3 regions of the Streptomyces sp. NPDC057682 genome follow, and region 2 is predicted to be linked to each of the others. Evidence: riboswitches for the same ligand, from Rfam matches in the RefSeq annotation. Region 2 holds a riboswitch; each other region holds the start of a gene.
The links. Region 2 has a riboswitch for cyclic di-AMP ahead of ACFVDM_RS12490 (transglycosylase SLT domain-containing protein). Riboswitches for the same ligand answer to the same signal wherever they lie in the genome.
Positions count from the first base shown of each region.

Region 1: another riboswitch for cyclic di-AMP. It lies ahead of ACFVDM_RS17250 (NlpC/P60 family protein); the one in region 2 lies ahead of ACFVDM_RS12490 (transglycosylase SLT domain-containing protein).
Region 3: another riboswitch for cyclic di-AMP. It lies ahead of ACFVDM_RS14435 (peptidoglycan DD-metalloendopeptidase family protein); the one in region 2 lies ahead of ACFVDM_RS12490 (transglycosylase SLT domain-containing protein).

Region 1 is NZ_JBHVIN010000008.1:236,607-246,309, forward strand. It holds gene ACFVDM_RS17225 (DUF5691 domain-containing protein) at 1-1,041, shown strand, start outside; gene ACFVDM_RS17230 (cobalamin B12-binding domain-containing protein) at 1,297-1,710, opposite strand; gene ACFVDM_RS17235 (esterase/lipase family protein) at 2,035-2,928, shown strand; gene ACFVDM_RS17240 (M23 family metallopeptidase) at 3,225-4,793, shown strand; gene pcrA (DNA helicase PcrA) at 4,848-7,286, opposite strand; cyclic di-AMP (ydaO/yuaA leader) riboswitch at 7,544-7,710, shown strand; gene ACFVDM_RS17250 (NlpC/P60 family protein) at 7,709-8,887, shown strand; gene ACFVDM_RS17255 (hypothetical protein) at 8,954-9,307, opposite strand; gene ACFVDM_RS17260 (NlpC/P60 family protein) at 9,662-9,703, shown strand, end outside.
Region 2 is NZ_JBHVIN010000006.1:81,093-90,795, forward strand. It holds gene ACFVDM_RS12470 (GMC oxidoreductase) at 1-1,248, shown strand, start outside; gene ACFVDM_RS12475 (carboxymuconolactone decarboxylase family protein) at 1,344-1,823, opposite strand; gene ACFVDM_RS12480 (dihydrodipicolinate reductase) at 1,820-2,899, opposite strand; gene ACFVDM_RS12485 (FG-GAP repeat protein) at 3,010-4,488, opposite strand; gene ACFVDM_RS12490 (transglycosylase SLT domain-containing protein) at 4,696-5,592, opposite strand; cyclic di-AMP (ydaO/yuaA leader) riboswitch at 5,598-5,781, opposite strand; partial or broken gene fecE (Fe(3+) dicitrate ABC transporter ATP-binding protein FecE) at 6,094-6,503, opposite strand; gene ACFVDM_RS12500 (hypothetical protein) at 6,584-9,403, opposite strand; gene ACFVDM_RS12505 (AAA family ATPase) at 9,400-9,703, opposite strand, start outside.
Region 3 is NZ_JBHVIN010000007.1:32,833-42,535, reverse strand. It holds gene hpnH (adenosyl-hopene transferase HpnH) at 1-372, shown strand, start outside; gene dxs (1-deoxy-D-xylulose-5-phosphate synthase) at 532-2,460, shown strand; gene ACFVDM_RS14455 (aspartate aminotransferase family protein) at 2,457-3,854, shown strand; gene ACFVDM_RS14450 (helix-turn-helix domain-containing protein) at 3,931-4,539, shown strand; gene ACFVDM_RS14445 (DUF6126 family protein) at 4,586-4,762, shown strand; gene ACFVDM_RS14440 (tyrosine-protein phosphatase) at 4,806-5,618, opposite strand; cyclic di-AMP (ydaO/yuaA leader) riboswitch at 6,108-6,261, shown strand; gene ACFVDM_RS14435 (peptidoglycan DD-metalloendopeptidase family protein) at 6,267-7,211, shown strand; gene ACFVDM_RS14430 (SGNH/GDSL hydrolase family protein) at 7,397-8,233, shown strand; gene ACFVDM_RS14425 (STM4011 family radical SAM protein) at 8,249-9,163, opposite strand; gene ACFVDM_RS14420 (STM4012 family radical SAM protein) at 9,171-9,703, opposite strand, start outside.

The DNA.
Region 1 (9,703 bases), on a different contig from region 2:
GGGCTGTTCGCCGAGCGGATCGCGCTGCTCGCCGCCGTCCGGGCGCACGACGCGGAGGCGGCCCGCGCTCTGCTGGACACCACCTGGTCCTCCGAACGGGCCGAGGACCGGCTGATGTTCATCGACTCGCTGCGCACCGGGCTGTCGGGTGCCGACGAGGAGTTCCTGGAGCGGGCGCTCGCCGACCGCAGCCGCAATGTGCGGGCCACGGCCGCCGAGCTGCTGTCGGCGCTGCCCTCCTCGGCGCTCGCCGGGCGGATGGCGGTGCGCGCCCTGTCCTGCGTCAGCCCCGGACTCACCGGCACCGAGCCGTTCGTGGCCGTGGAGGCCCCGCACGAGTGCGATGCGGAGATGCAGCGGGACGGAGTGGTGGCGCTCCCGCCGTCGGGCCGGGGCGAACGCTCGTGGTGGCTGGGGCAGTTGGTGGAGTCGTCGCCGCTTTCCGTCTGGCCGGGACGGTTCGCCGGGCGCGGGGCGCGGGAGATCGTGGCGTTGCCGGTGGCCGACGGCTGGGGCGAGGAGCTGCACGCGGCCTGGTGCCGGGCGGCCGTCAGACAGCGGGACCCCGCGTGGGCGCGGGCGCTGCTGGGCGCCCCGTCGACGCCTCCGTCGCACGGGCCCGGCACCGCGTCGCTGGCCGAGCGCTCCAAGCTTTTGGCCGTGCTGCCGGCGGCCGAGCGGGCGGAGTGGGTCGCCGGGTTCATCGCCGCGCACGGCCTGTCCGAGGCGTTCCAGCTGCTCGGGGTCTGCCCGACCCCGTGGGCGCAGCCGCTCGGGCGGTCCGTCGTGGACGCCCTCGACATCGCGCGGGACGCGGGCAGCTATCCGTGGAGCTTCAGCGGGGTGATGGGCCTGGCCGAGCGCTGTCTGGACCCGGCCGAGGCGGACAGGCTGGAAATCCTCACCACCACGCCCGACGAACCCGAGGACGCGTCGCCGGGTGCGAACGGCTACTGGTCGGAGGCGTTCCAGCGCCTGGTCTCCACGTTGCGGCTGCGCGCGGCGATGGACGAGGAGCTGACGCCGGACGACGGAGAGTAGGGAGCCTCACGCAGCGTGCCCGCGCGGACGGGGCGGTCGCGGGCCGCGCACACGTCCGCGCCCCGCCCCGCTCCCCGAAGGGCCGGACGGCCGAAGCACCGGACGACCGGTACGCCGAGGCCCGGTCCGGTTCCGAATCCGGGTCCCATCCGAATCCGGTTCCGGTCCCATCAGACTCCGGGTCCCGATCCGGGTCCGGGTCCCGATCCGGGTCCGGGTCCCGATCCGGGTCCTGAATCAGGCCGCCGCCGGAACTCAGGCCTCCGCCGGGTGCCGGACGTTCGCGTTGACCCAGTCGACGATCGCGGTGGTCGTCGCGCCGGGGGTGAAGATCTCCGCGACGCCCTGCTCCTTCAGCGGCGGGATGTCGTCGTCCGGGATGATGCCGCCGCCGAAGACCTTGATGTCGGCCGCGTCGCGCTCCTTCAGCAGTTCGATCACCTTGGCGAAGAGCGTGTTGTGCGCGCCGGAGAGGATCGAGAGGCCGATCGCGTCGGCGTCCTCCTGGATCGCGGTGTCCACGATCTGCTCGGGCGTCTGGTGGAGGCCGGTGTAGATGACCTCCATCCCCGCGTCGCGGAGGGCCCGCGCGATCACCTTCGCCCCGCGGTCATGCCCGTCGAGGCCCGGCTTCGCCACCACCACACGGATCGGACCGGTCACACCCATCACTGCCTCCACATGCGTTTCCCGTACCGGAAGGGCCGGGGATGTGAACGAACGTTATCGACAGCATCCCGCACGGTGTCGTTTCGCGGTGGGCGGGGAGGGGGAAATCACACGTGGGACATGTTCACCGGGCACCGTTCCCCGTCAGGACGCGGCAGACCGCCGCGGGGGGGACGGCCGCCGGGAGAGCCGCGACGAGGCCGTCGTGCCACCGCGCCGTCAGCCGCACGGCACGGTGGTACGGCTCGCCCGCCGGCCGCCCCGCCAGGGCGGTCGGGACGCAGCAGGTCGCTCCTCTTCCGGTATCGGAGCAGGAGGTCGATCATGCGGACCCCGACGTTTCTCCCCTCGATGCCTTCCCTCCCCTCGGTGCCCCGGATGTCCGGGGCCGTACTGAGGGCCGCCGCACTGGAACTGGTGGTGCTCGCCGGGCACGCCCTGCTGTACCCCACCGGGGTGACCGGCGAACGGCACCCCGCGAACGACCCCCCGGCCGGTCCCCCGCGCGATTCCCCGGCCGGACCGACGGAGCGCGGCTCCGGCGCGTCCGGCCGCGCGGCGGCGCTGCCCGTGTCGGGTCCCGGCCACCGGCCCGTGATCCTGCTGCACGGCTTCATCGACAACCGTTCCGTCTTCGTCCTGCTGCGCCGCTCCCTGGCCCGGCACGGCTGGCACCATCTGGAATCGCTCAACTACTCCCCGCTGACCTGCGAGATCCGCACCGCCGCCGAACTGCTCGGGCGGCACGTGGAGGAGATCTGCGCCCGTACGGGGCAGCGGGAGGTCGACATCGTCGGGCACAGCCTGGGCGGGCTCATCGCGCGCTACTACGTCCAGCGGCTGGGCGGCGACCGGCGGGTCCGCACCGTCGTCACGCTCGGCACCCCGCACGGCGGCACCGCGCTCGCCCGGCTGGCCGGAGCCCATCCCATCGCCCGCCAGATGCTCGGCGACTCGGAGCCCATCCAGGAGTTGCGGCTGCCCGCGCCCGGCTGCCGCACCCGCTTCGTCAGCTTCTGGAGCGAACTGGACCAGGTGATCGTCCCCGCCGAGGCGGCCTGTGTCGACCATCCGGACCTGGACGCGGTCAACGTACGCGTCACCGGGATCGGCCACCTCGCCCTGCCGGTGCACCCGGCCGTCGCCGCCGCCGTCCGCGAGGCGCTCGACGCCGACACGCCGGACCACGGGGCCACGGGCACGGCCTCGGTCGCCTGAACGCGCGCCCCCGGGCCGCCCCCTTCTGCCCCGGAGCGCCCTCCGAGAGCCGCTTGGAACGCCTCGGAGGAGGCCCTCCGAGGCCTCAAGAATCGAACGAGTTTCGAACATAGAGCCAAGGCTGTGTGCGCAGCCCGCCGAAAGACGGCCGATTGCCCGTTTCCTGAGCGCGCGGGGGCGGCCGAAGATTGTCGGCGTCGCATACCGCCGGGTACAGTCGCGGCCACTGCTTACCCTCCGGAGTCCCCCACCGGACGCCGGAGACTGGTCCTGCTGCCGAGGCGAGAGAGAAGTTGGTGAACGACCAGCCCCCCTACGCCGGGTACGCCGGGTACGACAGCCACTCCACGGGCAGCTTCGACAGCGACCCGCTCTTCGGCTCCCTGCCCGGTGGACACGACGCCTCGTACGACACCTCGGCGGGTTACGCGTCGCCGTACGCGACCGAGGACGGGACCGGATACACCGGCACGTACGAGGCGTACGGGACGGCCCAGTGGGACACGGGCGGGCACCCGACAGTCGGCTATGGGCACACCGCCGATTACACGGCGTACACGGCACAGCCCCAGCAGCACCCCTCGTACGACGCGTACGGCACCTCGGACTCGTACGACGCGACCGGCTCGTACGGCACCACCGACACGTACGCCACCACCGACACGTACACCGCCACCGGAACGTACGGCACGGCCGACTCGTACGACCCCGCCGTCTACGACACCGGTGCGACCTGGCTGCCGACGGACGGCGCCCTGCCGACGGTCCCGGCCCAGGGCGGGGCACCCGACTCCTCCGGCCAGTGGGACACCACCGCCTGGTACGCGGACGGCCGGTGGGCGGCCACGGACACCGCCCGGTACGACACCGGCGCCTACGACGCCACCGCCTGGAACACCGGGGCCGAGGCCGCCCCGCACGACACGTACGAGCACTCCGCGCCCACCGAGACCGCCGTCGCCGTCGAGCCGCCGGCCGGGCCGGCCGCCGAGCCCGCCCCCGAGCCGGACGCGGGCTCCGCCTTCGACCCGTACGAGCCCTACCGCGCCGCAGCCGAAGCCGAGCACACCGCGGCCGACGACGCCGGCCACGGCGGCCGGCCCGTCCGGGGGCGCAGCCGCCGGCGCTCCCCCGCCAAACGCTCCGCACTCCTCACCGTCGCCGTCCCCTCCGCCTGCGTGATGAGCGTGGCGGGCATCGCCGCGGCCTCCGTCGGCGGCATCGGCGGGCTGGGCGGGGGCGAGGAGAAGAAGGACGACACGATGTCCATGGCGGCCGCCGACCCCGGCACCGTCAAACCGGTCGCGGCCAACAACAAGCTGGACACCCAGCTCGCCAACCTCAGCGCCGACGCGGAGAACTTCGCGGACCGCGCCAGCCGCACCCAGGAGCGCATCGACCTCAAGGCGCGGCAGGCCGCCGAGAAGAAGAAGCGCGAGGAGGAGGCGGCCCGCAAGGAGGCGCTGCGCCCCAAGTTCGTCCTGCCGGTCAAGCAGCACGGTCTCAGCGCCTACTTCGGCCAGGCGGGCGTCAACTGGATGTCGGTGCACACCGGCATCGACTTCCCCGTCGGCCCCGGCACGCCGGTGATGGCGGCGACCGACGGCACCGTGCGCACGCAGTTCAACAGCGCCTACGGGAACATGGCGATCGTGACCATGGCCGACGGCACGGAGACCTGGTACTGCCACCTCTCCAGCACCCGGATCCGCTCGGGCCCGGTCAAGGCCGGCGACGTCATCGCGTACTCCGGTGACACGGGCAACTCGACCGGACCGCATCTGCACTTCGAGGTGCGGCCCGGCGGCGGCGCGGCGATCAACCCGCTGACCTGGCTCCGCAGCCACGGCGTCAACCCCACCTGAGCCCTGCGGCATCCCGCACCCGGGAGCCGGTCACGGCTCCCGGGGCGGCGCGGGTCAGAGCTTCTCGACCGGCGCGTACCTCAGCAGCAGCTTCTTCGGGCGTTCGTCGCCGAAGTCCACCGTGGCCTTGGCCTGGTCGCCGACGCCCTCGACCGCCGTCACCGTGCCCAGACCGAACTGGTCGTGGGTGACCCGGTCCCCGACCGCCAGCGAGACCGTCGGCTTCTCCGAGGCCCGCCGGGTCGCGAAGCCGGAGGGCCCGGAGCGCGCGCGGGAGGCGGAGAGCGACGAGGTGATGCCCGAGGTCGGACCCGCCGGGGCCGCCATCGGGCCCTTGCGCTTCCACTCCAGGTGCTGGTCGGGGATCTCCTCCAGGAACCGCGACGGCGGGTTGTACGAGGGCTGGCCCCAGGCGCTGCGCATGGCGGCGCGGGTGAGGTAGAGGCGTTCGCGGGCGCGGGTGATGCCGACGTACGCGAGACGGCGCTCCTCCTCCAGTTCCTTGGTCTGGCCGAGGGCCCTCATGTGCGGGAAGACGCCGTCCTCCATGCCGGTGAGGAAGACCACCGGGAATTCGAGGCCCTTGGCGGTGTGCAGGGTCATCAGGGTGATGACGCCGGAGCCGTCGGTGTCCTCGTCCGGGATCTGGTCGGAGTCGGCGACGAGCGCGACCTTCTCCAGGAACTCCGCCAGGGTGCCCGCGCCCTCCTCCTCGCCGCGCTCCTGCTCGAATTCGAGGGCGACGGCGGCGAGTTCCTGGAGGTTCTCGATACGGGTCTCGTCCTGGGGGTCGGTGGAGGCCTGGAGTTCGGCGAGATAGCCCGTACGCTCCAGCACGGCCTCCAGCACGACGGCGGGTCCGGCGCCGGACTCGACGATCGTGCGCAGCTCCTCCATCAGCGTGTTGAACCGCTTGACGGCGTTGGCCGAGCGCGCGGCCATCCCGTACGCCTCGTCGACCCGGCGCAGCGCCTGCGGGAAGGAGATCTTCTCGCGCAGGGAGAGGGCGTCGATCATGGCCTCGGCGCGGTCGCCGATGCCGCGCTTGGGGACGTTGAGGATGCGCCGCAGCGGGACGGTGTCCTCGGGGTTGGCGAGGACCCGGAGGTAGGCCAGGACGTCCCGGACCTCCTTGCGCTCGTAGAAGCGCACGCCGCCGACGACCTTGTAGGGCAGGCCGACGCGGATGAAGATCTCCTCGAAGACACGGGACTGCGCGTTGGTCCGGTAGAAGACGGCGACGTCGCCGGCCTTCGCCTCGTCCGTGTCGGTCAGCCGGTCGATCTCGTCGGCGACGAACTGGGCCTCGTCGTGCTCGGTGTCCGCGACGTAGCCGGTGATCCGGGCGCCGGTGCCGGCCTTGGTCCAGAGGTTCTTGGGACGGCGGCTCTCGTTGCGCTCGATGACCGCGTTGGCCGCGGAGAGGATCGTCTGCGTGGAGCGGTAGTTCTGCTCCAGCAGGATGGTGGTCGCGTCCGGGTAGTCCTCCTCGAACTGGAGGATGTTGCGGATGGTGGCGCCGCGGAAGGCGTAGATCGACTGGTCCGCGTCACCCACGACGCACAGCTCGCCGGGGGCGTCGTCGGGGCCCGTGGGGCCGACCAGCTCCCGTACGAGGGTGTACTGCGCGTGGTTGGTGTCCTGGTACTCGTCGACGAGGACGTGGCGGAAGCGGCGGCGGTAGTGCTCGGCGACGTCGGGGAACGCCTGGAGCAGGTGGACCGTCGTCATGATGATGTCGTCGAAGTCCAGCGCGTTGGCCTCGCGCAGCCGGGCCTGGTACAGCGTGTAGGCCTGGGCGAGGGTCTTCTCGAAGCCGTCGGCGGCCTGGCCGGCGAAGGTCTCCTCGTCGATCAGCTCGTTCTTCAGGTTCGAGACCTTCGCCGTGAACGACTTCGGCGGGAAGCGCTTGGGGTCGAGGTCCAGGTCGCGGCAGACCAGGGCCATCAGGCGCTTGGAGTCGGCGGCGTCGTAGATCGAGAACGAGGACGTGAAGCCGAGCTTCTTCGACTCCCGGCGCAGGATGCGGACGCAGGCGCTGTGGAAGGTCATGACCCACATGGCGTTGGCCCGGGGCCCGACGAGCTGTTCGACGCGCTCCTTCATCTCGCCCGCGGCCTTGTTGGTGAAGGTGATCGCGAGGATCTGGCCCGGGTGCACCCCGCGCTCGGCCAGCAGATGGGCGATGCGGTGGGTCAGCACCCGGGTCTTGCCGGAGCCGGCCCCGGCGACGATGAGCAGCGGGGAACCGGAGTGCACCACGGCGGCGCGCTGCTCGGTGTTCAGCCCGTCGAGCAGTGCGGCGGCGTCGATGACGGGGCGGTGGGCGCCGTCCCGGTAGTACGCCTCGCGGGGCGGCGGGGGCCCGTCGTACACGCCCGCGAAGAGGTCCTCCGGCACCTCTTCGGGCGCGGAGTCCTCGGGGGGCGGCGGGGGCCCTTCCTCCGGTTGCTGGAGGCCGGCCAGGAAGCTGTCGTCAAAGAGGCTGCTCATCGCTGTACGAGTCTAGGCGGGCGCACTGACAGGTGGGGGCGGAGTGGTGAACAGCTCACCTTCGCCCGATACGCAGGGCGACCGTCGGGCCGCTCCCGGTAAGGGAAACGCCGGTCGGAGGCACCCCCGGCACCCCGATCCGGCAAGGTCACAAAAACGTATCGGGCATATCGAACACCAACCTTCACAGGGGCACCATGAGTTGGCTAGCGTGCTCCGTCGGGCGGCCCGTACCCCCAGAGGCGATCCACGCCGAGCGGGCGGCCACGCCGAATCCGGGCTGCGCGCACGAGGCGCCCGGAACCGGGGACCCACACGAAGCACCGGGGTGAATCGGTCCGCAACCCCCACCTGGACCGTAGGGCAGCCTTCCGTTCCGCCCGAACCCGACAGCTAACCCGGTAGGCGGTCCACGGAAGGAGATGCAGACCTTGGCGTCGCATCGCAAACCGCGCACCCGGGTGCGCACCACCGGCCCCGCCGTCGGGATCACGACCGCCGCTCTCGCGTCCGTGACCCTGCTGTCGTCGCAGAGCGCGCTGGCCGCGCCGGCCCCCAAGCCGAGCATCGAGGACGTCCAGAAGAAGGTCGACGACCTCTACCGGCAGGCGGGGACCGCGACCCAGCAGTACAACCAGGCGAAGGAGTCGACCGCCGCCCAGAAGTCCAAGGTGGACACGCTCCTGGACGACGTCGCCAAGCGGACCGAGAAGCTCAACGAGGCCCGCAGGACGCTCGGCACCTATGCCGCCGCCCAGTACCGGGGCGGCGCCCTCGCGCCGACCGCCACGTTCTTCCTGGCCGACGACCCGCAGTCGTTCTTCGACCAGAACCACCTCATGGACCGGATGACCGAGCGCCAGACCAAGGCGGTCTCGGACTTCCGTACGCAGCAGGCGAAGGCGTCCAAGCAGCGGGCCGAGGCCGTGAAGAGCCTGGAGACGCTCACCGAGTCCCAGGCGGCGCTGCGGACCAGCAAGCAGGCCGTCCAGACGAAGCTGTCCGAGGCCCGGACGCTGCTGTCGAAGCTGACCGCCGAGGAGAAGGCGCGGCTGGCCGAGCTGGAGCGGAAGAAGGAGGCCGAGGCCAAGCGCAAGGCCGCGGAGCTGGCGAAGAAGCAGGCCGCCGCGAAGGCCGAGGCCGACCGCAAGGCCGAGGAGGCAGCCGAGGCCGCCAAGCAGAGCGGCGGCGGCACGGACGCGGGCAGCGGCACCGGAACCGGTACGGGCACCGGCTCGGACAGCAGCGCCACGACGAAGGCCGACAAGGTCATGGCGTTCGCCGAGGCCCAGATGGGCAAGCCGTACGTGTGGGGGGCGACCGGCCCCGCCTCGTACGACTGCTCGGGGCTGACCCAGGCCGCGTGGAAGGCCGCCGGGGTCGACATCCCGCGGACCACCTGGGACCAGGTGAACATCGGCACCCGGGTCGCCACGGCGGATCTGCGCCCCGGTGACCTGGTCTTCTTCTACGACGACATCAGTCACGTCGGCATCTACAAGGGCGACGGCATGATGATCCACGCGCCGAAGCCCGGGGCGAACGTGCGCGAGGAGTCGATCTACTACATGCCGATCTACGGAAGCGTGCGCCCGGCCTGACGGGTCCGCGTCCGAGACGCCGAGGGGCCGGCCCGTGAACGGACCGGCCCCTCGGCGTCTCGGCGCTCAGGTCCAGAGCGTGGCGATGAAGATGTTGACGACGGTCAGTCCGCCGACGGCGGCGAAGAGGCCCTTGTCGACCTTCTCCTCGTCGCGCTTGACGTACACGATCCCGAGGATGACGACCAGGATCAGCAGCTTGATGCCGATCTTCACGTTGTTCACCGGGTGGTCGTCGGCCTGGTCGAGCCCGACGAGGGCGATCCCGGTGACGAGCATGGTCAGCGCACCGTGCAGCATCGCCGGGACGAACCGCGCCGTGCCGGCCCCCATGGCCTTCATCTGGGTGAGGAATCCGCCCAGCAGGGAGGCGATGCCGATGATGTGCAGGGCGACGAAGACATCGATGAGTACGCGCATGGCTCCGCAGCCTAGCCGCGCCCATACCAGCACCCGGCAGCCAGGTGGGCCTTCCTGACCGTTTGACCGGAGGATGCACGAATTGCCTGACTCTGGTGCGGTATTTCCGGTCATCAAGGAACAACGCAACGCCAAATTCAGACAATAGCGGTCATTACAACTCCTGCCCGTGCCCCGGGTTTAGCGTCCCGTCCAGGTGACCCCCCACCACCGGCCCCCGTGCGGGGCGGTGCGCCGGCGGTCGCCCCGCCGGGTCCCGCGGCGGGCCGCACCCCCTGTGCGCGGTCCCCCGCGGGAGCGGCGGGCCCGCCGGTAGGCCCCGGCGGGCAGTCGCAAGGAAGGACGCCCGCCCTCGTGGCAGCGCACCGCAAGACCAAGCAGCGCCCGCACACCGGC
Region 2 (9,703 bases):
ATCCCGCGCTACACCGGGATTCTGGACGCCGAGGAGTTCAGCGGGATCACGGTCTACCAGGGGCGCGGCGTCGGCGGCGGCTCACTGGTCAACGGCGGCATGGCCGTCACCCCCAAGCGGGAGAACTTCGGCGCCATCCTGCCCACGGTGGACGCCGACGAGATGTACGCGACGTACTACCCGCGCGCCAACGCCGGTCTCGGGGTCTCCACCGTCGACCCGGCCTGGTTCGAGAAGGCCGACTGCTACACGTACGCCCGGGTCGGCCGCAAGCACGCCCAGCGCTCCGGTTTCCCCTTCGTCTTCGTGCCCGATGTGTACGACTGGGACTACATGGAGCGGGAGGCGGCCGGAACGGTCCCGAAGTCGGCGCTGGCCGGAGAGATCCTGTACGGCAACAACTACGGCAAGAAGTCGCTCCAGAAGACCTATCTGGCGCAGGCCGCGGCGACGGGCCGGGTCACCGTCTCACCGCTGCACCAGGTGACCTCGGTCGCCCCCGCGCCGGGCGGCGGCTACACCGTCGTCATCGACGAACTGCGCACCGACGGCAGTGTCGCGGGCACCAAGACCGTCACGGCGGGCAGGGTGTTCTTCGCGGCGGGCAGTGTCGGCACCAGCAAACTGCTGACCCGGTTCAGGGCGACCGGGCTGCTGCCCGGTCTGAACGACGCGGTCGGAGCGGGCTGGGGCGACAACGGGAACGTCATGTGCGGGCGGGCCAACCATCTCTGGGACCCGACGGGTTCGGTCCAGGCCAGCATCCCGTGCGGCGGGATCGACAACTGGGCGGCCGGGGGCGCGTTCGCCGAGGTGGCGCCGCTGCCGACGGGGATCGAGACCTTCGCCTCGTTCTATCTGTCGATCACCAGGAACCCGCACCGCGCCCGGTTCACCTGGAACGCCGCGGCGGGCCGCGTCGACCTCGACTGGCAGACCGCGTGGAAGCAGCCGTCCATCGACATGGCGAAGACGATCTTCGACAGGATCAACTCCAAGGAGGGGACGATCTACCGCACCGATCTCTTCGGCACCTACAAGATCTGGGGCGACCACCTCACCTACCACCCGCTCGGCGGCGCCGTCCTCGGCGAGGCCACCGACAACTACGGCCGTCTGCACGGCCATCCGGGGCTGTACGTCATCGACGGCGCGCTGATCCCGGGCAACACCAGCGTCAACCCGTTCGTCACCATCACGGCGCTCGCCGAACGGAACATCGAGCACATCATCGCCACCGATCTGTGACCGCAGGACCGGGACGCGAACCGGCCTCCGCCCCGCGGTGACCGGCCCTCCCCCACGGTTCCGCACCGCGACCGGGCTGTCCGCCGGCAGCCCGTTCAGTGGCCCGGCAGCACGCACACCGCGTCGAGTCCGAGCACATGGTTGAGCCGGCCGAACGCCAGCCAGGACCCGATGCTCATGCTCAGTTCCACGATCTCGCGCTGGCTGTACCGCGCCGTCATCCGCGCCCAGAACTCCTCGTCCAGTCCGTGGTGGTCCAGCGCGTACCGCTCGGCGTACTCGGCCGCGAGGCGGGTCCGTTCGTCGAAGGCCTCCGTGGTGCGCCATTCGGTCACCGCGTCGGCGAACTCCTCCTCGACCTTGTGCCCGTCGCGTTCGGTGCGCCAGTCCAGGCAGAACAGACAGCCGTTGATCTGTGCGATGCGCAGCCGGGCGGCCTCGAACTCGCGCAGCCCGAGCGTGGTGTGTTCGTACACCGACAGCGAGAAGTTCGCGGCGGCCATGCCGATGCCGGGGACCATGTCGCCCCAGACGTAGCCGATGGGCTCCTGGCCCTCGGGGATGTCGATGATCACGGCTGTTTCCTTCCCAGTCGGCCGGTCGCGGGGCGCAGCGGCACGTCGAGTGCGTCGTAGAGCCCGGGTTCCGCCTCCACCAGCCAGTCGATGGCGTTGACGAGCCGGCCGACGGCGGTGGCGTTGCCGCCCGCCGAGCGGTTCTCGCCCTCGTCGCCCGCCTCGACGGTGACCTCGATGCGGGGGCGGCCCTCGACGATCACCCGGTGGGCGCCGGAACCGTCGGGCGGGGACGGCCAGTCGGGTGCGCAGGAGGGGTGGATACGGGTGATGTGCTCGATGACGATGCGGGGTTCGCCCCCGACGATGCCCTGTACCTCGAAGCGGACGGCGCCCTGGGTGCCCGCCTCGAACACGCCCATGGTGCGGGTGGTGACGGTCGTCTCCAGAGGTCTGCGGGCCATCGTCTCGCGGATGTCGTCGAGTTCGACGCCGAGCCCCCGTGCCATCAGGCGTATCTGACCGCCCCACACCATGGTCGGGACGGAGGGGGCGAGCATCAGCGGCTCGTACTCCATGGGGTGTCCCATGCCGATGAGGTCGCGTACGGAGTCGGGCTGGTCGTACGTGGAGTAGTCGAAGATCTCCTGGCAGCGGATGGCGTCCACGGTGGTGCCGAGGCCGCTGATCAGCAGGGGCAGGACGTCGTTGCCCCAGCCGGGATCGACGCCGGAGACGAAGAGGGAGCCGCCCCCGCCGGCGACGGCGGCGAGCACGGGTTCGCGCAGTTCGGGCGGGGCGCCGCGCTGGTCGTAGAGGGCATAGAGGGCGGGGGTGACGACGACGGAGCCGCCGGCGACGGCCCGGGTGATGTCGGCCAGGGCCTCGTCGGGGCGGATGTCGCCGGAGGCCGCGTAGACGACGGCCCCGGGGGCGGTGGCGAGCACCGCGTCGATGTCGTCGGTCGCCGTGACGCCGAGATCGTGGTCGAGACCGGCGAGCCGGCCGGCGTCGCGGCCCCTCTTGGCGGGGTCGTGGACGAGGACATGGGCGAGTTTCAGGGCCGGATGCGCGTCGACGGCGCGGATGGCCGCGCGGCCGACGTTGCCGGTGCCCCACACCACCGTGGAAATCATGCGGCGGAGGGTAGCGCGCGGGATGAAAGGTTCATAGTGCCGTCGCGCACCGGATTCAGCGGGTTCCGGGCGGCCTTCCGGAGCCGCCCGGTCCGCTCTGCCGGGCGCTGCTACTCGTCGATGGCTCCGCCGTATCCGGCGCTCTTCTCCACGCCCCCGAAGGTGCCCGCGTCGAAGGTGCGGGAGCCGGTGGCCGTCACCCCGCCGGGACCGACCGGCAGGATCCAGACGATGCCGTCGCCCGTGTTCTCCCCCGGTGCGGCGGCGAGCAGGGCGGCCCGTGCGTCGCCGTCGTCGTCGGACAGCCGGACCTGGCCGCCCCAGCGGTCGCCCCGTTCCGCGGCGCCCGGGATGCCGGGCGCGTCCTGGTCCCAGGAGGCGGCGCCGGTGGCGGTCAGCCCCTGGGCGGAGCCGCGCAGCAGCCAGACGGCGCCCGCGTCGGCGACCGTGCCGATGTCCTCGCCGGGCGCCCCGATCGCCACGTCGGCGAAGCCGTCCCCGTCGGTGTCCGCGACGGAGAGGTCGGCGCCCCAGCCGTCGCCCGCCTCCGCTCCACCGGGAACGCCGGGGGTGTCCTGGGTCCACCACACGGGCGGGGTGCCGGGGCCGCCGGCGCCGACCGGACCGTCCCCGGCGCTTCCGTGGTACACGCCGACGACCCCGCCGGTCGTGGTGGCGCCGCCGTCGTCGGGGCTGTACGGCTCTCCGGTGACGAGGTCGTCGTAGCCGTCGTGGTCGATGTCGCCGGAGGCGACGGCGGGGCCGCCGCGCAGGTCGTGGTCGAAGCGCAGCCCCTGGACCTCGCCGAGCAGGACGGCGGAGCGGCCGTGCCCCGGCTCGGTGCCCGTGGTGAGGCCGGACACGACGAGGTCGGCGAGGCCGTTGTCGTCGTAGTCCCCGGTGGTCAGGGACCGGGGCGCGATCTCGTGCCCGGGTGTGCCGGGAACACGGCCGGTGCGGGTGGCGGGCGCCTTCCGGGTCCGCTCGTCGTACTGGAACTGGGTGAGGTCGGTGCGGTCGATGACGGCGAGCTGGTCGCCAGGGATGTCGGGGCTGAAACGGGCCGCGGCGAGCGCGCTGCCGAAGGCGGCCCCTGCGGCGGGTGCCGGGGCCTGCAGCCAGGCGCTGCCCGTACCGGAGAGGCCGGTGGGCGATCCCCAGAGGACGACGACACCACCCGCGTCCCCCAGTGGCTCGATGTCCTCGCCGGGTACGCCCACGACCGCGTCGGCGTACCCGTCGCTGTCGAGGTCACCGGTGGCCAGGGCCCGGCCGAAGCCGTCGCCTGTCTCGGCGGCGCCGGGGACGCCGGCGGTGTTCTGGTCGAGGACGGCACCACGGACCGTGCCGACGCCGTCGGGGCCGCCGTACTGCACGGTGACGTAACCGGCGCCGGTGCGGCCGCCGGCCGTGCCGCCGGGGGCCCCGATGAGGACGTCCTCGTAGCCGTCGCCGTCGAAGTCCGTGGCGCGGTCGCCCGCGCGGAGGCCGGCGGAGGGGACGGCGTGGGCCGGGGGCGCGGCGACGGCGGCCCCGGACAGCAGGAGGAACGAGGCCGCGACGACGGCGGCGGGACGGTGGGTGCGCACGAGCGGCTCCTCGGCTCGAAGGCGACCGGGCGGAGTCCGAAGGGGGGTGGCCGGGAAGGGCCCGTCACCCTCCTGGCGATGTGTTCGACGGCCGGTGCGGCACAAGGGTTGTACGGCATGCGGACAGGGGTGGCAGGGAGCGGGTCCGCTCCCTGCCACCCCTGTTCATGCCCGGCTGTGCGGGCGGGTGACGTGTGTCCCGGTGGCTCAGTAGGCGCCGAAGACGTTGTCGATCGAGCCGTACGTCGCGGCGGCGTAGTTGCACGCGGCGGTGATGTTGGCGACCGGGTCGTAGATGTCCAGCGAGGTGCCGGCGACGTGGTACGCGTCGAAGGTGGGCTGGATCACCTGCAGCAGGCCCTTGGACGGGGTGCCGGCGGCGGCGTTGGAGTCCCAGTTGTTGATGGCCTGGGGGTTGCCCGTGGACTCCCGCATGATGTTGCGGTAGATGCCGTCGTAGCTGCCGGGGATGCCGTGCTCGGCCATGACGGCGAGGGATTCCTTGATCCAGCCGTCGAGGTCGTTGGTGTACGTGGTGGCGGTCTTCTCCGCGACGGGCGCGGCAGCGACGGTCTCCTCGGCGACGGGGGCGGCCGTCGTGCGCTCGGAGCGGTCGGCGCGGTCGGTGTTCTCGGCGCGGTCGGCCGAGGCCTCGGCCTTCTTCTCCACCGGCTTCTCGGCCTTCTGGGCCTTGAATTCGGCACCGGTGGCGGCCTTGGGTGCGGCTGCCTCGGAAGTGCCGCCGACGACGAGCTTCAGACCGGGGTGGATGAGGTCGGGGTTGGATCCGACGACGCTCCGGTTGTCCTTGTACAGACGCTCCCAGCCACCACTGAGGGAATGCCCCTGGGCGATCTTGTAGAGCGAATCGCCGGAGACCACGGAATAGGTCGTGGGCGCGGCCTTGCGCACGGCGATTTCCTTGCCGGCGAAGGAAGTCGGGGCCGCGGCCTTTTCGGCGACGACGGTCTTGGCGGGGGCGGCGGAGGCCGATCCGGCGGCGATCAGGGGAAGTGCGAGAACGACTCCGCCCGTGCTCACGGCGATGAAGCCGCGGGTCAGGGCGGTGGACTTGGCACGACGGTGCTTACCCACGATGGGCATGGCGCTTTTCCTCTCCGTCGCCTGCGAGGTGAGCTGTCGGGTTCGGACTGGAGATGTCCGGTCGCACAAGGCGACTTCACCCCTAGCCGCTCCGGATTTCCGGACCGGCGGCAAACCTGGTTCCCCCGCTCCTGCCGTACGTGTGTGGTCGGGTGTCCGGACGGCGGCAGGATTCGGCGTTCCATCCGGATGGACCGTGACCGTAAGCGAGAAAGTCCGGGCCGAACAAGCCCGGAATTCCTGATCATTATCGAATTCCAAGATCAATGAACCGCAATATGTGTCACCGGCCACATGCGGGGACGTCATTTTTCTTGGCGTGCCAGGGAACCGGAATTGGCGATCTTGCGTCCGGGGCGGCAAACGTGACGCTGGCCACTGGGTCCGATATGGGCGATTTGACCACCCACTGGAGGGCGTGACCCGGCGAACGGACACCCGGAACGGCCCCGTTGGCAATCGGCGCGATCGAAATGATCGGGATGATTTGCGTGATTCGGACTATTCACCCAAGCGTGGCGTGGCTCCGCCGGAGTACGCCGGGCGGAAGGCCCCGGGCCGGGCGCGCGGGACCACGACCGGTGAGCCGTCCCCGGGGGCGCTCAGGATGTCCGCGTCCAGTGCGTGGACCTCCTTCACCAGGGCGTCGTCGACCGTCTCGCGCGGAACGCCTGACGCGACGATCCGGCCGCCTTCATGGCGACGAGCAGATCGGCGTAGCGGGCGGCCGCCGCCAGGTCGTGCTGGACCATGACGACGGTGCGGCCGGCCACCGCGACCTCGCGGACGAGTTCCAGCACCTCGACGGCGTGGTCGAGGTCGAAGGCGATGGTGGGCTCGTCGAGCAGGACGACCGGGGTCTGCTGGGCCGGGACCCTCGCGAGCCGGCAGCAACGGCGCCGGCCGCCCGCCCTTACCCTTCGCGTCGGACGGTGGCGTCGCCCACCGGCCCCGGGTCTCCCCGCCGCTCGCCCGCTCCCGCCCCCGCCCCTCAGCCCTCCAGCAGCGCCCCCACGGCCGACGCGGTCTCCGGATACCTGCCTGCGAGAACCGCGCCCGTCGTCCCCGTACCGGCGGTTGCCCACGGCTCCTCGCTGCCGAGCAGCGCGGCGACCGCGTCGCACGTCTCCCGGTGGATGCCGAGCAGGACGCGGCCGGGTGCCCCGCCGGCGTCCGTCCGGTGCGGGGCCACGGCATCCGGCAGGGCGCGCCACGGCGGTATCCAGCCGTCCAGCTCCGCCAGCCGGGCGGGGAAGGTGCGTCCGGCCTCGCGGACGAGGAGCGGCGCGAGGTCGGCGCCGCCCGCCCGCAGGGTGGTGATCAGGGTCGGGAGCCAAGGCAGGAGCACGGGGTCGGGCAGCCGGCCGAAGGCCTGTGACACCGCCTCCACGACGAGGTCGCAGAGCGCGGGCACCGGCTCCAGGGCATGCACCAGACCACTCAGGTAGCGCGGATAGGCCGGCACGACCAGGGGGTTGTCCAGCAGTCCGGCGAACCGGGCCCGCAGCTCGTCGCGGGAGAGGTGGCCGAGCTGGACCTGCGCGGCCCACAGCAGGGCGGTCCTCGCGGGGTCCTTCGGGTGCGACTGGGCCAGCGCCAGGCGGAGCTGGGCGCGGTCGCAGCCCAGCGAGAGCGCCAGGCTTTCCATGCTGAACAGGAAGCCGAGCATGGCCGCGACCTGTCCCACGGTGGCGTCCTCGTCGGCGCACGCGGTGGGCAGCAGGGTGCAGTAGTGCGCGTAGCCGGTCTTGACGAAGGCCTCGATCCACCCGGGCAGGACGGGTTCGGCCGTCCGGTAGTACGCCAGCAGCCGGCGGATCCGGCGCAGCACGTCCGGTGCCCCGTCGACGGTCCGCTCGGCGGCCAGCACCTCCAGGGCCCGGGTGCCCAGTTCGTCGGCCAGCCGCCGGCTGCGCAGGTGGAGGATCGCGTCCTCGACGGCTTCCAGGACGGTGGCCGTCGTGGTCTGCGGCGCGTACGCGATGCGGCGCAGCCGCTGTTCCAGGACCTGCTCGATGCTGACGCCCTCGTAGCCCAGCTCGATCAGCGCGCGCTGATGGGTGCCGAGGGCGAGGTCCCAGGACTCCTGGATCGAGCGCTCCCCCAGGCGCCGTTCGCCCATGATGGGCCGGGCGGCGCCCGGCGGCATCAGCCGGCGCAGCATCCACAGGACGTCGGAGCACGGCTCCAGCTCCGGACGGGAGGCGAGGTCCAGGAGCGCCCGGCGGACCCCGCGCTGTTCGAGGCGGAGGCCGAGGACGGCCAGCCGGTCGTGGACGTCGCGGGCGAGTGGCGGCAGGGCGTCGTAGCCGACCCGGCCGATCCGGTCACCGCCCATCATGATCTCCACGAGGCGGCGCACATCGCGCCGGCCCGGCACGGTGTCCTTCTCGATGCAGGTGACGGCCGCGTCCTGGAAGTCGTACGGCGTCGGCCGGACCCGGTCGCGCATCCCGGCCAGCAGGATCGACGTCTCGAACACCGCGATGGCGTCGGCCGTGGAGGCGAGATAGCCGTTGCGCCGGGCGGCGCGCACGATCTCCACGCACCAGCCGAGCAGTTCGGCCTCGTCCAAACGGTCCGGCACCGGTGCCTGGGCGAGGAAGCCGGAGAGCCGGTCGGTGGCGGGCGCCTCCGGCTCCGGCGCCGGGAGGACGGTCGTCTTCGCCGACTTCGCGGCCTTCGTACCCTTCTGGCCGGCCAGCCGGAACGGCTTGACGCGGGTGCGCTTGACGTTCTTCGCCCAGAGGGACGCGGCGATCGACACCGAGCCGGGGGCGAGACCGAACTGCGCCTCGATGGCCGCGTGGCTGGACGGGATCAGGCCGTGCTGCCAGGTGGTGGCGGTGCGCGGGCCGATCTCGAAGGTGTCGGTGCCGTGGACGCCGAACTCCGGGACACGGCTCGCCGCGTGGAAGGCGCCGCAGACGTAGAGGCAGTCGGCGGGGTCGGTCCCGGTCGCCGCCAGGTGGTCTCGCATCCGCTTCCACATATGGCGTTCACGGTCCTCGTCGACCCGCACCCGGTGGGGGTCGCCGGGGGCCAGATGCCGGAACAGGCTGCCGATCAGCAGCATGACCTGGCGGTAGGTGTCGTGGTCGCCGTCGCCGAGCGGCAGTTCCACGTACTGGTGCCACCACTCCGACCAGTGCCGCACCTTGCCGTGGCGCAGCAGGTGCTCCTCCAGTTCGGCGAAGCGGGGGCGCAGGTCGCCGATCTCGACGCCCACGGCGTCCCCGTGCAGCGCCGCCTCCTCGGTCCTGGTCTCCCCCTCCCCTGCCGCCGTGGGCTCGTCGGAGGGCGGGGCGGTGTCACCGGTGGGCTCGGCCCGCGCGTCCCACTGGTAGACATGGTCCGAGGAGCGGTCGACCAGGACCAGTTCGACGCCAGGGGTGTCCAGCGCGTAGGCGATGGCCTGGTATTCGGCGGAGGCCTCCGTGAGGGGGGCGACCACCGACAGCGGGGCCCACTCGGCGGGGAAGCCGTCGATCTCCGCCGCGAACGCCTGGACGGCCACGGGCAGGGTGCAGTTGCGCAGTTCGGGCAGGAGCGGTGCCATGTCCTCGCACAGCTCCAGATAGACCACCTTGGGCTGCTTCTCCCGCAGCCGGCGGGCCATGGCGAGCGCGGACGCGGGCGAGTGGTGGCAGACCGGGAAGATCTCCAGCGGCTCGCGCACGGCACGGTCCACGTCGTCGACGATGCCGAGGAGGATGCTCTCCAGGGCGTCGGGGCCGTCCGCGAAGGTCGCGGCGGCGTCCTGCAACTGGGTGCGCAGCGCCTCGAATCCGGGCCGGTCGGGGGCGGTCACGAGAGCGTGGCGATCGCGTCGCGGCCGCCCTCCAGGAACTCGGGCCAGGAACCGCCCTCCTCCTTGCTGCGCGGCTCGACGACCCCGTGCAGGTACTTGTTGAGGATGGCCAGGTCCTCGGGGTCGCGCCGGGCCAGCGAGCCGACGAGCGAGGAGGCGAGGGTGCGGGCGGTGAGGTCGCGTTCGCCGAAGAAGTCGCCGTGCAGGATCGCGTCCTCCAGGACACCGATCTGCTCGGCGGTGGAAAGGGAGGACTCCAGCTTCTCGTCGTCGCTCGCGGCCGCCGCGGCCGAGGCCCGC
Region 3 (9,703 bases), on a different contig from region 2:
GAGCAGACCCGCGAACTGTTCCGGAAGACCTTCGCGGGCGGCAACCGGACCCGCTGGCGGCTGAACCACTCGCCGCTCTTCCTGGACTTCCTGGAGGGCAAGGCGGACTTCCCCTGCACGGCCTGGGCCATCCCCAACTACTCCCTGTTCGGCTGGCAGCGCCCCTGCTATCTGATGAGCGACGGCTATGTGCCGACGTACCGGCAGCTCATCGAGGACACCGACTGGGACAAGTACGGCCGGGGCAAGGACCCGCGCTGCGCCAACTGCATGGCGCACTGCGGCTACGAGCCGACCGCCGTGCTCGCCACCATGGGATCGCTCAAGGAGTCCCTGCGGGCCGCACGGGAGACCGTCGGCGGAAACCGCTGAGGTGACGACCGCCCGCGGACCGGCACCGCCGGTCCGCGGGAACCGCCGGCCCGGCCCCTCGCGACGCGCCGGGCCGGCGGGGTCACGGACGCGCGGGCACCCCCGCGGGGGTGCCCGCCGTCGTCGGGTGTGGAAACAGGAGCAGAGAGGGGGCCCGGAATGCCGCTGTTGCCGTCCATCCGGGGGCCGCACGATCTCAAGGCGCTGAACGGAGCGCAGCTGGACGAACTGGCCGAGGACATCCGGACCTTCCTGATCCGGGCGGTGGCCAGGACGGGGGGCCATCTGGGGCCCAACCTCGGCGTGGTGGAACTCTCCATCGCCCTGCACCGGGTCTTCGACTCGCCCGTGGACCGGATCCTGTGGGACACCGGCCATCAGAGCTACGTGCACAAGCTGCTCACCGGCCGTCAGGACTTCTCCAAACTGCGCGGCAAGGGCGGTCTGTCGGGCTACCCCTCCCGCGAGGAGTCCGAGCACGACGTCATTGAGAACTCGCACGCCTCGACCGTGCTGGGCTGGGCGGACGGCCTGGCCAAGGCCAACGAGGTCCTGGGCAGGGAGAACCACGTCGTCGCGGTCATCGGTGACGGAGCCCTCACCGGAGGCATGGCCTGGGAGGCGTTGAACAACATCGCCGCCGCCAAGGACCGCCCGCTGATCATCGTCGTCAACGACAACGAGCGCTCCTACGCCCCGACCATCGGCGGCCTGGCCGACCACCTCGCCACCCTGCGCACCACCGACGGCTACGAGCGCTTCCTCTCCTGGGGCAAGAACGTGCTCCAGCAGACGCCCGTGGTCGGCAGGCCGCTGTACGAATCGCTGCACGGCGCCAAGAAGGGGTTCAAGGACACCTTCGCCCCGCAGGGCATGTTCGAGGACCTGGGGCTCAAGTACCTCGGCCCGGTCGACGGCCACGACACGGCGGCCGTCGAGTCCGCCCTCCAGCGCGCCAAGCGCTTCCACGGCCCGGTGCTCGTCCACTGCATCACCGAGAAGGGGCGCGGCTACGCCCCCGCGCTGGAGGACGAGGCCGACCGCTTCCACACGGTCGGCGCGATGGACCCGCTGACCTGTGTGCCGCTCGCCCCGGCCCCCGGACCCTCCTGGACCTCGGTGTTCGGGGACGAGATCGCGGCCATCGGGGCGGAGCGGCCGGACGTCGTCGCGCTCACGGCGGCGATGCTGCACCCCGTCGGACTGACCGGGTTCGCCGAGGCCTTCCCCGACCGGGTCTGGGACGTCGGCATCGCCGAACAGCACGCGGCGGTCTCCGCCGCCGGACTGGCCACGGGCGGACTGCACCCGGTCGTCGCCGTCTACGCGACCTTCCTCAACCGGGCCTTCGACCAGTTGCTGATGGACGTCGCCCTGCACCGGTGCGGGGTGACCTTCGTCCTGGACCGGGCCGGGGTCACCGGCCCCGACGGCGCCTCCCACAACGGCATGTGGGACCTGTCGATCCTCCAGGTCGTCCCCGGGCTGCGGATCGCCGCCCCGCGCGACGCGGTGACGCTGCGCGAGGAACTGCGTGAGGCGGTCTCCGTGGACGACGCCCCGACGCTCCTGCGGTTCCCCAAGGAATCGGTCGGCGAGCCGGTCCCGGCGGTCGGCCGGATCGGCGGGATGGACGTCCTGCACCGCGCGGAGGACGCCGACGCGCTGCTGGTCGCCGTCGGCGTCATGGCCCCGGTCTGCCTCCAGGCCGCCGATCTGCTGACCGGCGCCGGTATCCGCTGCACCGTGGTCGACCCCCGCTGGGTCAAGCCGGTCGACCCGGCCCTGGCTCCGCTCGCCGCCGCGCACCGGCTGGTCGCCGTCGTCGAGGACAACAGCAGGGCGGCGGGCGTCGGCTCGGCCGTCGGCATGGCGCTGCGGGACGCCGGAGTCGACGTACCGCTGCGCACCTTCGGCATTCCCGACCAGTTCCTCGCCCACGGCAAACGGGCCGAGGTGCTGGCCGACATCGGACTCACACCGGTCGAGATCGCCGGCCGGATCGGCGCCGCGCTGGCCGCCCGGGACGCGGCGGACGGCACGGGGCGGAGCGCCCCGGACCACGGTCACCAGGGGAGCGGAGCATGAACGACGAGGGGCCCAAGGGCTTCGATCTGGCACGCCTCCTCGCGGAGCGCGGCGCCGAACGCTACGAACTGCACACCAAGCACCTCAACCACCAGTTGCCGCGCATGCTGCACACCATCGGCTTCGACAAGGTCTACGAACGGGCCGAGGGCGCCCACTTCTGGGACGCGGAGGGCAACGACTACCTGGACATGCTGGCCGGCTTCGGCGTGATGGGGCTCGGCCGCCACCACCCCGTGGTCCGCCGGGCACTCCACGACGTCCTGGACGCCTCCCTCGCCGACCTCACCCGCTTCGACTGCCAGCCCCTGCCCGGCCTGCTGGCCGAGAAGCTGCTCACGCACAGCCCGCATCTGGACCGGGTCTTCTTCGGCAACAGCGGTACGGAGGCGGTGGAGACCGCGCTCAAGTTCGCCCGGTTCGCCACCGGGCGGCCCAGGATCCTGTACTGCGCGCACGCCTTCCACGGGCTGACGACCGGCTCCCTGTCGGTCAACGGGGAGTCCGGTTTCCGCGACGGCTTCGCCCCGCTGCTGCCCGACACCGCCATCGAACTGGGCGACCTCGACGCACTGCGCCGCGAGCTGAAGCGCGGCGACGTGGCCGCCCTCGTCGTCGAGCCGATCCAGGGCAAGGGCGTGCACGCGGCGCCCCCCGGCTTCCTGCGCGAGGCGCAGGAACTGCTGCACCGGCACAAGGCGCTCCTGATCGCCGACGAGGTGCAGACCGGCCTCGGCAGGACCGGTGACTTCTACGCGTACCAGCACGAGGAGGGCGTCGAGCCCGATCTGGTCTGTGTCGCCAAGGCGCTCTCCGGCGGCTACGTACCGGTCGGCGCGACCCTCGGCAAGGACTGGATCTTCAAGCGCGTCTACTCCTCGATGGACCGCGTCCTGGTCCACTCCGCGAGCTTCGGGGCCAACGCCCAGGCGATGGCGGCCGGACTCGCCGTCCTCACGGTGATGGAGGACGAGGAGACCGTCGCCCACGCCCGGCGCACCGGCGATCTGCTGCGCGAACGGCTGGCCGCGCTGGTCGGCCGCTACGAGCTGCTGCACGAGGTGCGGGGACGCGGGCTGATGATCGGCATTGAGTTCGGCCGGCCGTCCTCACTGAAGCTGCGCAGCCGCTGGACCATGCTCCAGGCCGCCCGCAAGGGGCTCTTCGCGCAGATGGTGGTCGTCCCCCTGCTCCAGAAGCACCGCATCCTGACCCAGGTCTCCGGCGACCACCTCGAAGTGATCAAACTGATCCCGCCCCTGGTGATCGACGACGCGGACGTGGACCGGTTCGTGACCGCGTTCACGGCGGTGATGGACGACGCGCACAACGGCGGCGGACTGATGTGGGACTTCGGGCGCACCCTGGTCAAACAGGCGGTCGCCAACCGCTGAGCGGCCGGACCGCGGAGGGATTTGCCTCGGAGGCAAGAAATTTGCCTCCGAGGAAAGTTCCTGGCCCAATAAGAGTATGAATCCTCCGGAAGGAGGGGTGGCCGACGAGCTGCCCGGGGTCGCGCCCCGCCTGCGCGATCTGCGCCGCAGCCGTGGTCTCACCCTGGAGAGCGCCGCCCAGCGGGCCGGACTCTCGCCCGCCCATCTCTCCCGGCTCGAAACGGGCCGACGCCAGCCCTCGCTGCCGATGCTGCTCGGTCTGGCCAGGATCTACGGTACGACGGTCTCCGAGCTGCTGGGAGAGATGCCCCCGGAACGTGACGCGATCGTCCGCGGCCGGAGGTTCGAAGGCGCCGAGGCCGACGGCTGGACGTACCAGCAGGCCGGTGGCTCCGGCCGGGCGATGCAGGCACTGCGCGTCCTCGTTCCCCACGGGGCCCAGGGCGATCTGGTGCGCGTCCACCCCGGCGAGGAGTGGCTGTACGTCCTGACCGGACACCTCCGGGTCGTCCTCGGTGAATCCGTGCACGACCTCGCGCCCGGCGACAGCGCGCACTTCGACTCGCTCACCCCGCACCGGATCACGGCCGCGGGCCGCGAGGGTGCCGAACTGCTCTTCGTCCACACCCTGCTGCAGAGCCCCGCCGCCGAGTTGTGTCTCGGCGGCGCCGTCCACCGTCCCTGAGGCACCGTCCCGCCACCGGCCCCCGGGCCGGCAGAGAGGAACCGTCATGTCGGATTCCGAGAACTACGACCCGCTCACCCCGGCGCGGACCAAGAACTACGACCCGCAGGAGAAGAAGATGCCCCGCGGGCTCGTCATCAGGCTCTTCGCCTATCTGGTGGCCGGGCACGTCATCGCGGGTTTCCTCTACCTGCTCTTCGCCGTGGGGATGCACAACCAGTAGCGGTCAGGTGTGCCCCCGCCGGGCGGGGGGACCCCGCCTGTGGTCAGACCCCGTCGAGCAGCCGCTCGCGCAGTCGCTCGCGCGTCGGCGGGGCGAGCTTCAGCCCGTCGGCGAGGTAGCGGTCGGTGCCGCCCCAGGTGGAGTCGATCGTGTCGAAGGCCGCGGCCAGGTAGTCGCGGTGGGCGCCGAAGAGCGGGTTGAGCAGTTCCATCACCTCGGGCGAGGTGCCGGCCGGTGAGGTGTCGCTGCGGCGGACCCGGTAGCGGCGGTGGGCGTCGTTGGACTTCAGGTAGTCGGCCTCGATGGCGTCGCGCTCGACGCCGACCGCGAGCAGGGCCACGGCGATCGAGAGCCCCGCCCGGTCCTTGCCCGCCGCGCAGTGCATCAGCGCCGGCACGCTGTCCTCGGCGAGGGCGTGCAGCACCCGGCTGTGCTCGGCCGTGCGGTCCAGGATGGTCCGGCGGTACGAGGCGATCATGCGGTCGGCGCCCTTGCCGTCGGCCAGGATCGACCGCAGCTCGGACATGTTCCCGTCGCGGACCATCCGCCAGAACTCGGCTCCGTCCGCGGGGTCGCTGAGCGGGATGCTCACATTGCGCACGCCCGGCAGCTCCACGTCCCGTCCGTCGAGCTTGTGGTCGGCGCTGTTGCGGAAGTCGAAGACCGTGTGCAGGCCGAGGCCCGAGAGAAAGGCGGCGTCCTCGGGGGTCGCGTGCGCCAGATGACCGCTGCGGTAGAGCCGTCCGAAACGCACCCGGCGCCCGTCGGCGGCGGGGAGCCCGCCCACGTCCCGGAAGTTGCGGACCCCGGTCAGCTCGGGCTCCGTCGGCGGGGTCTGCGGCAGCTGCTGCGTCACGTTCACTCCTGGAGGCTCGGTCGCCGGCGCGGGTCGCCGGGGCGTTCACTTCCGTGACGATACGACATTGTTTCGTCGGGCAATCATCTCGGCGTCCGCCTTCTTCCGCGCTTGTGGCGGGTGCCCGGAGGCACCGCGCGGGCCGGATCGGAAGGCCGGCCGTACCCGCGGAGTACCGGTCCGGGAGGGGCGATGGCCATGACATGTCCGATTTGGTGTATTTGGTCGAACGTGCCCTGATTGCACGGGAGATGGCCGGGCCCTCGTGAGCGGGATCATATCCGTGACGGTGTGTGGTGGCGCGGCCGTGGGGTATTCCCCGGCACCTCGCGGAAAGCCAAGATCCGTAATCCACGGAGGGTGACCGGAATTCCGTGTCGGGATTCGGGCGTGGAATCCGCCGCGGAAGCGATGGCTTGTTTCCGCCGTCCCGGCTCGCTTACGTTCCATGTCAATCCGGACGGACCGCCTAATCCTGCCGCCGACCGGAATTCGCACTCACTCACCGCGTGGCAGGAGCGGGGGAACCAGGTAGGCCGCCGTCCGGGAATTCCCGACGGCTCGGGGTGAAGTCGCGCCCGGCGCGACCGGACATCTCCAGTCCGAACCCGACAGCTCACCTCGCAGGCGCCGGAGAGGAAATCCTTCATGCCCATCTCGGGTAAGCACCGCCGTCCCAAGTCCAGCACCATCGCCCGCGGCGTCGTCGTCGCCAGCGCCGGCGGAGCCGTCATCGCCCTCCCGCTGCTCGGTGCCACCGGTGCCAGTGCCGCGGAGCAGACCGCTCCCGCCGCGAAGACGGCCGCCGCCGCGCACGCCACCCCGGCCAAGCCGGTCGCCGCCCACCAGGCCGGCACCACCACCTACTCCGTGGTCTCCGGCGACTACCTCTCGAAGATCGCCGCCGAGCACCACGTCAAGGGCGGCTGGCAGAAGCTGTACCAGGACAACCGCGAGGTCGTCGGCGAGAACCCGAGCCTGATCTTCCCGGGGATGAAGCTGACCCTCGGTGCGAAGAGCTGGGGCCACTCCGCCGGTGCGTCCGCCGCCGCGAAGGCCCCCGCCGCGAAGACCCCGGCCAAGGCCCCGGCCGCCGCCGAGTCCAAGGCCCCCGCGACCAAGGCCCCGGCGTCGTCCGGCTCCTCGGACGCCCAGGAGAGCACCGCCCCGGCCACCCAGAGCAACGACTCGGGTTACGTCCACCCGGTCCCGGGCAACCACACCACCGCCTACCGCGCCTCCGGCTCCAACTGGTCCAGCGGCAGCCACACCGGTATCGACTTCCCCGTCTCCACCGGCACCAGCGTGAAGGCCATCACCTCCGGCACCGTCGTCACCGCCGGCTGGGGCGGCGCGTACGGCAACCAGGTCGTCATCAAGCACGCCGACGGCCACTACTCCCAGTACGGCCACATGTCCTCGCTCTCCGTCTCGGCGGGCCAGACCGTGACCGCGGGCCAGCAGGTCGGCCTCTCCGGCTCCACCGGCAACGCCACCGGCCCGCACCTCCACTTCGAGGTCCGCACGGGCCCGGAGTACGGCTCGGACATCGACCCGATCGCCTACCTGGCGTCGCACGGGATCAACGTCTGATTCCCCTGGCAGTAGGGGTCCGGTGAACCGGACCCGGCAATAAGCAGAGGGACGGTGCGCGGCGGCGCACCGTCCCTCTGCTTATTCCCCCTTTACCAAAACCTGACCGGGTGGTCTATCTCACCACCCGTCAACCCCTTATTACGGTCGCGTAGGTCACATTCGGCGGTGCAGGATATGCCCTTGTGGCAGACGATTCGAACAACATCAAGCAGGGCGCCGGACGACGACAGGGCGCCATCGAGTCGTACGCGGCGATTGGCGACAGCTTCACCGAGGGCGTCGGCGACCCCGGCCCCGACGGAACCTTCGTCGGCTGGGCGGACCGCTTCGCGGTCCTCCTCGCGGACCAGCTCCCGGACCAGTTCCCCGACCCCGGAACGGCCCACGGGAACTTCCGTTACGCCAATCTCGCCGTACGAGGACGCCTCCTCGACCAGATCGTCGAGGAGCAGGTGCCGCGCGCCAAGGAACTCGCCCCCGACCTGGTGAGCTTCTGTGCCGGCGGCAACGACATCATCCGGCCGGGCACCGACCCGGACGACGTGGCCGAGCGCTTCGAGCGCGCGGTCGCCGATCTGACCGGCGCGGTCGGCACCGTGATGGTGACCACCGGCTTCGACACCCGCGGGGTACCGGTCCTGCGCCATCTGCGCGGCAAGATCGCCACGTACACCGCCCATGTGCGGGCCATCGCCGACCGCTACGACTGCCCGGTGCTCGACCTGTGGTCGCTGCGCTCGGTCCAGGACCGGCGGGCCTGGGACGACGACCGGCTGCACCTCTCGGCCGAGGGGCACACGCGGGTCGCCCTGCGCGCCGCCCAGGTCCTCGGCTACGAGGTGCCCGCCGACCCGGACCAGGCCTGGCCGCCGCAGGACCCGCGCGGCACGCTCGAAGTGCGCCGGGACGACATCCACTGGGCGCGCGAATACCTCGTGCCGTGGATCGGCCGACGGCTGCGCGGCGAGTCCTCCGGCGACCACGTCGAGGCCAAGCGCCCCGATCTGCTGCCGCTCTGACCGGCCCCGCTGTCCTCAGTCGCCCAGGGCCGGCACCCCGGCCGGGGGGACGGGGGACAGCGGCAGGAGCCGGGACGGCGGCACCGCCGGAACGCGTTCCAGCACCCCGCCCGCGAAGACGTCGTACAGGGGCAGCGTCTCCAGATGGACGTACCCGATGTGGCAGTCGCACACCGCCCGCGGACAGGCACGGGGCCGCAGCGCCGCCCGGTAGCTCCCGTCGTACAGGTTGCCCAGCTCCGCGCGGACGAAGTGGCAGCGGCGCACCGTCCCCTCGCCGTCGACCGAGATCACCGACTCACCGGTCCGGCAGGGCAGCCCGGCCGAGCGGTGCGGATGGCGGCTGTACGGGAACAGCGGATCGATCTCGGTCCACCGCCCGGCCTCCTCGTCCGTGTAGGTCACGCCCTCGGCGGCGTTGATCCAGAGATAGACCTCCTCGGGCAGCGCCGCGCGCAGCCGCCGCGCCTCGACCAGATGCCCGTCGAGCCCCACCACCCCCACGCTGTAACGGATCCCCAGCGCCCCCAGCTCCTCGCAGCGGCCCAGGAACCGTTCGTACGGCGTCTGCCCCGGGTGGTACGTGCACCACAGCGCGATCTTCTCGCGGCCCGCCGCGCCCGCCTCGGCCAGCCAGCGCGTACGGCCGCCGAGGTTGGTCTGGATCGCGACCCGGCGCACCTGCGGCAGCCCGGCCAGCTCGACCATCGCCCGGCGGTACCAGGACCGCACCAGCCCCTCGCCCCATGGAGTGAAGAGCACCGAGATCCGGTCCCCGGTCTGCTCCGCCACCCAGGCGGTGAACCGCTCCAGCGCGGCCCGGTCCGCCCGCAGCTGCTCCCGGCTGTCGCGGCGCTTGGCGAACGGGCAGTACGGGCAGTCGTAGTCGCACGAGGCCAGCGGGCCCCGGTACAGGATCGTCAGGTCCACGCCCCGCTCACCTCGTCTCGTACGCGGCCATCGCGGCCCGCACGGCGGGGGAGAACAGCTCCGGGCCCAGCGCGTCCGAATACGCCAGCCCCTCGGCCGTCAGCCGCAGCAGCCCCCGCGCGGGAGCCGCCGGATCCAGCCAGCCGCGCTCCTCGAAGCGGGCCAGCTCGGCGGGGAAGTCCTCGTACGGCGAGCCGCCGAACCGCTCGTGGTACCCCGCCAGGTCCATGCCCTCGGCCTGGAGGACCGACTGGAGGAGATGGCGGCGCCGCGCCTCGTCCCCGTCCGTGTACCGCCCGACCTCGGCCCGGGAGAAGTCCTCGGTGGCCGTGTAGCGGTCGATGATGGACCGCACCTCGCGCATGTCCACCGCGTAGTCGAAGGAGTAGTGCAGCCGCGAGGTGTACGACCGCGCGCCGCAGCCCAGGCCGATCATGCCGTCGGTCTGGCAGGCGTAGTCGTTCGGGCCCTCCGCGCGCGGGGCGTCGCGGCGGCGGAACATCCGCATCGACACCTGCTCGTACCCCTGCTCCAGGAGAT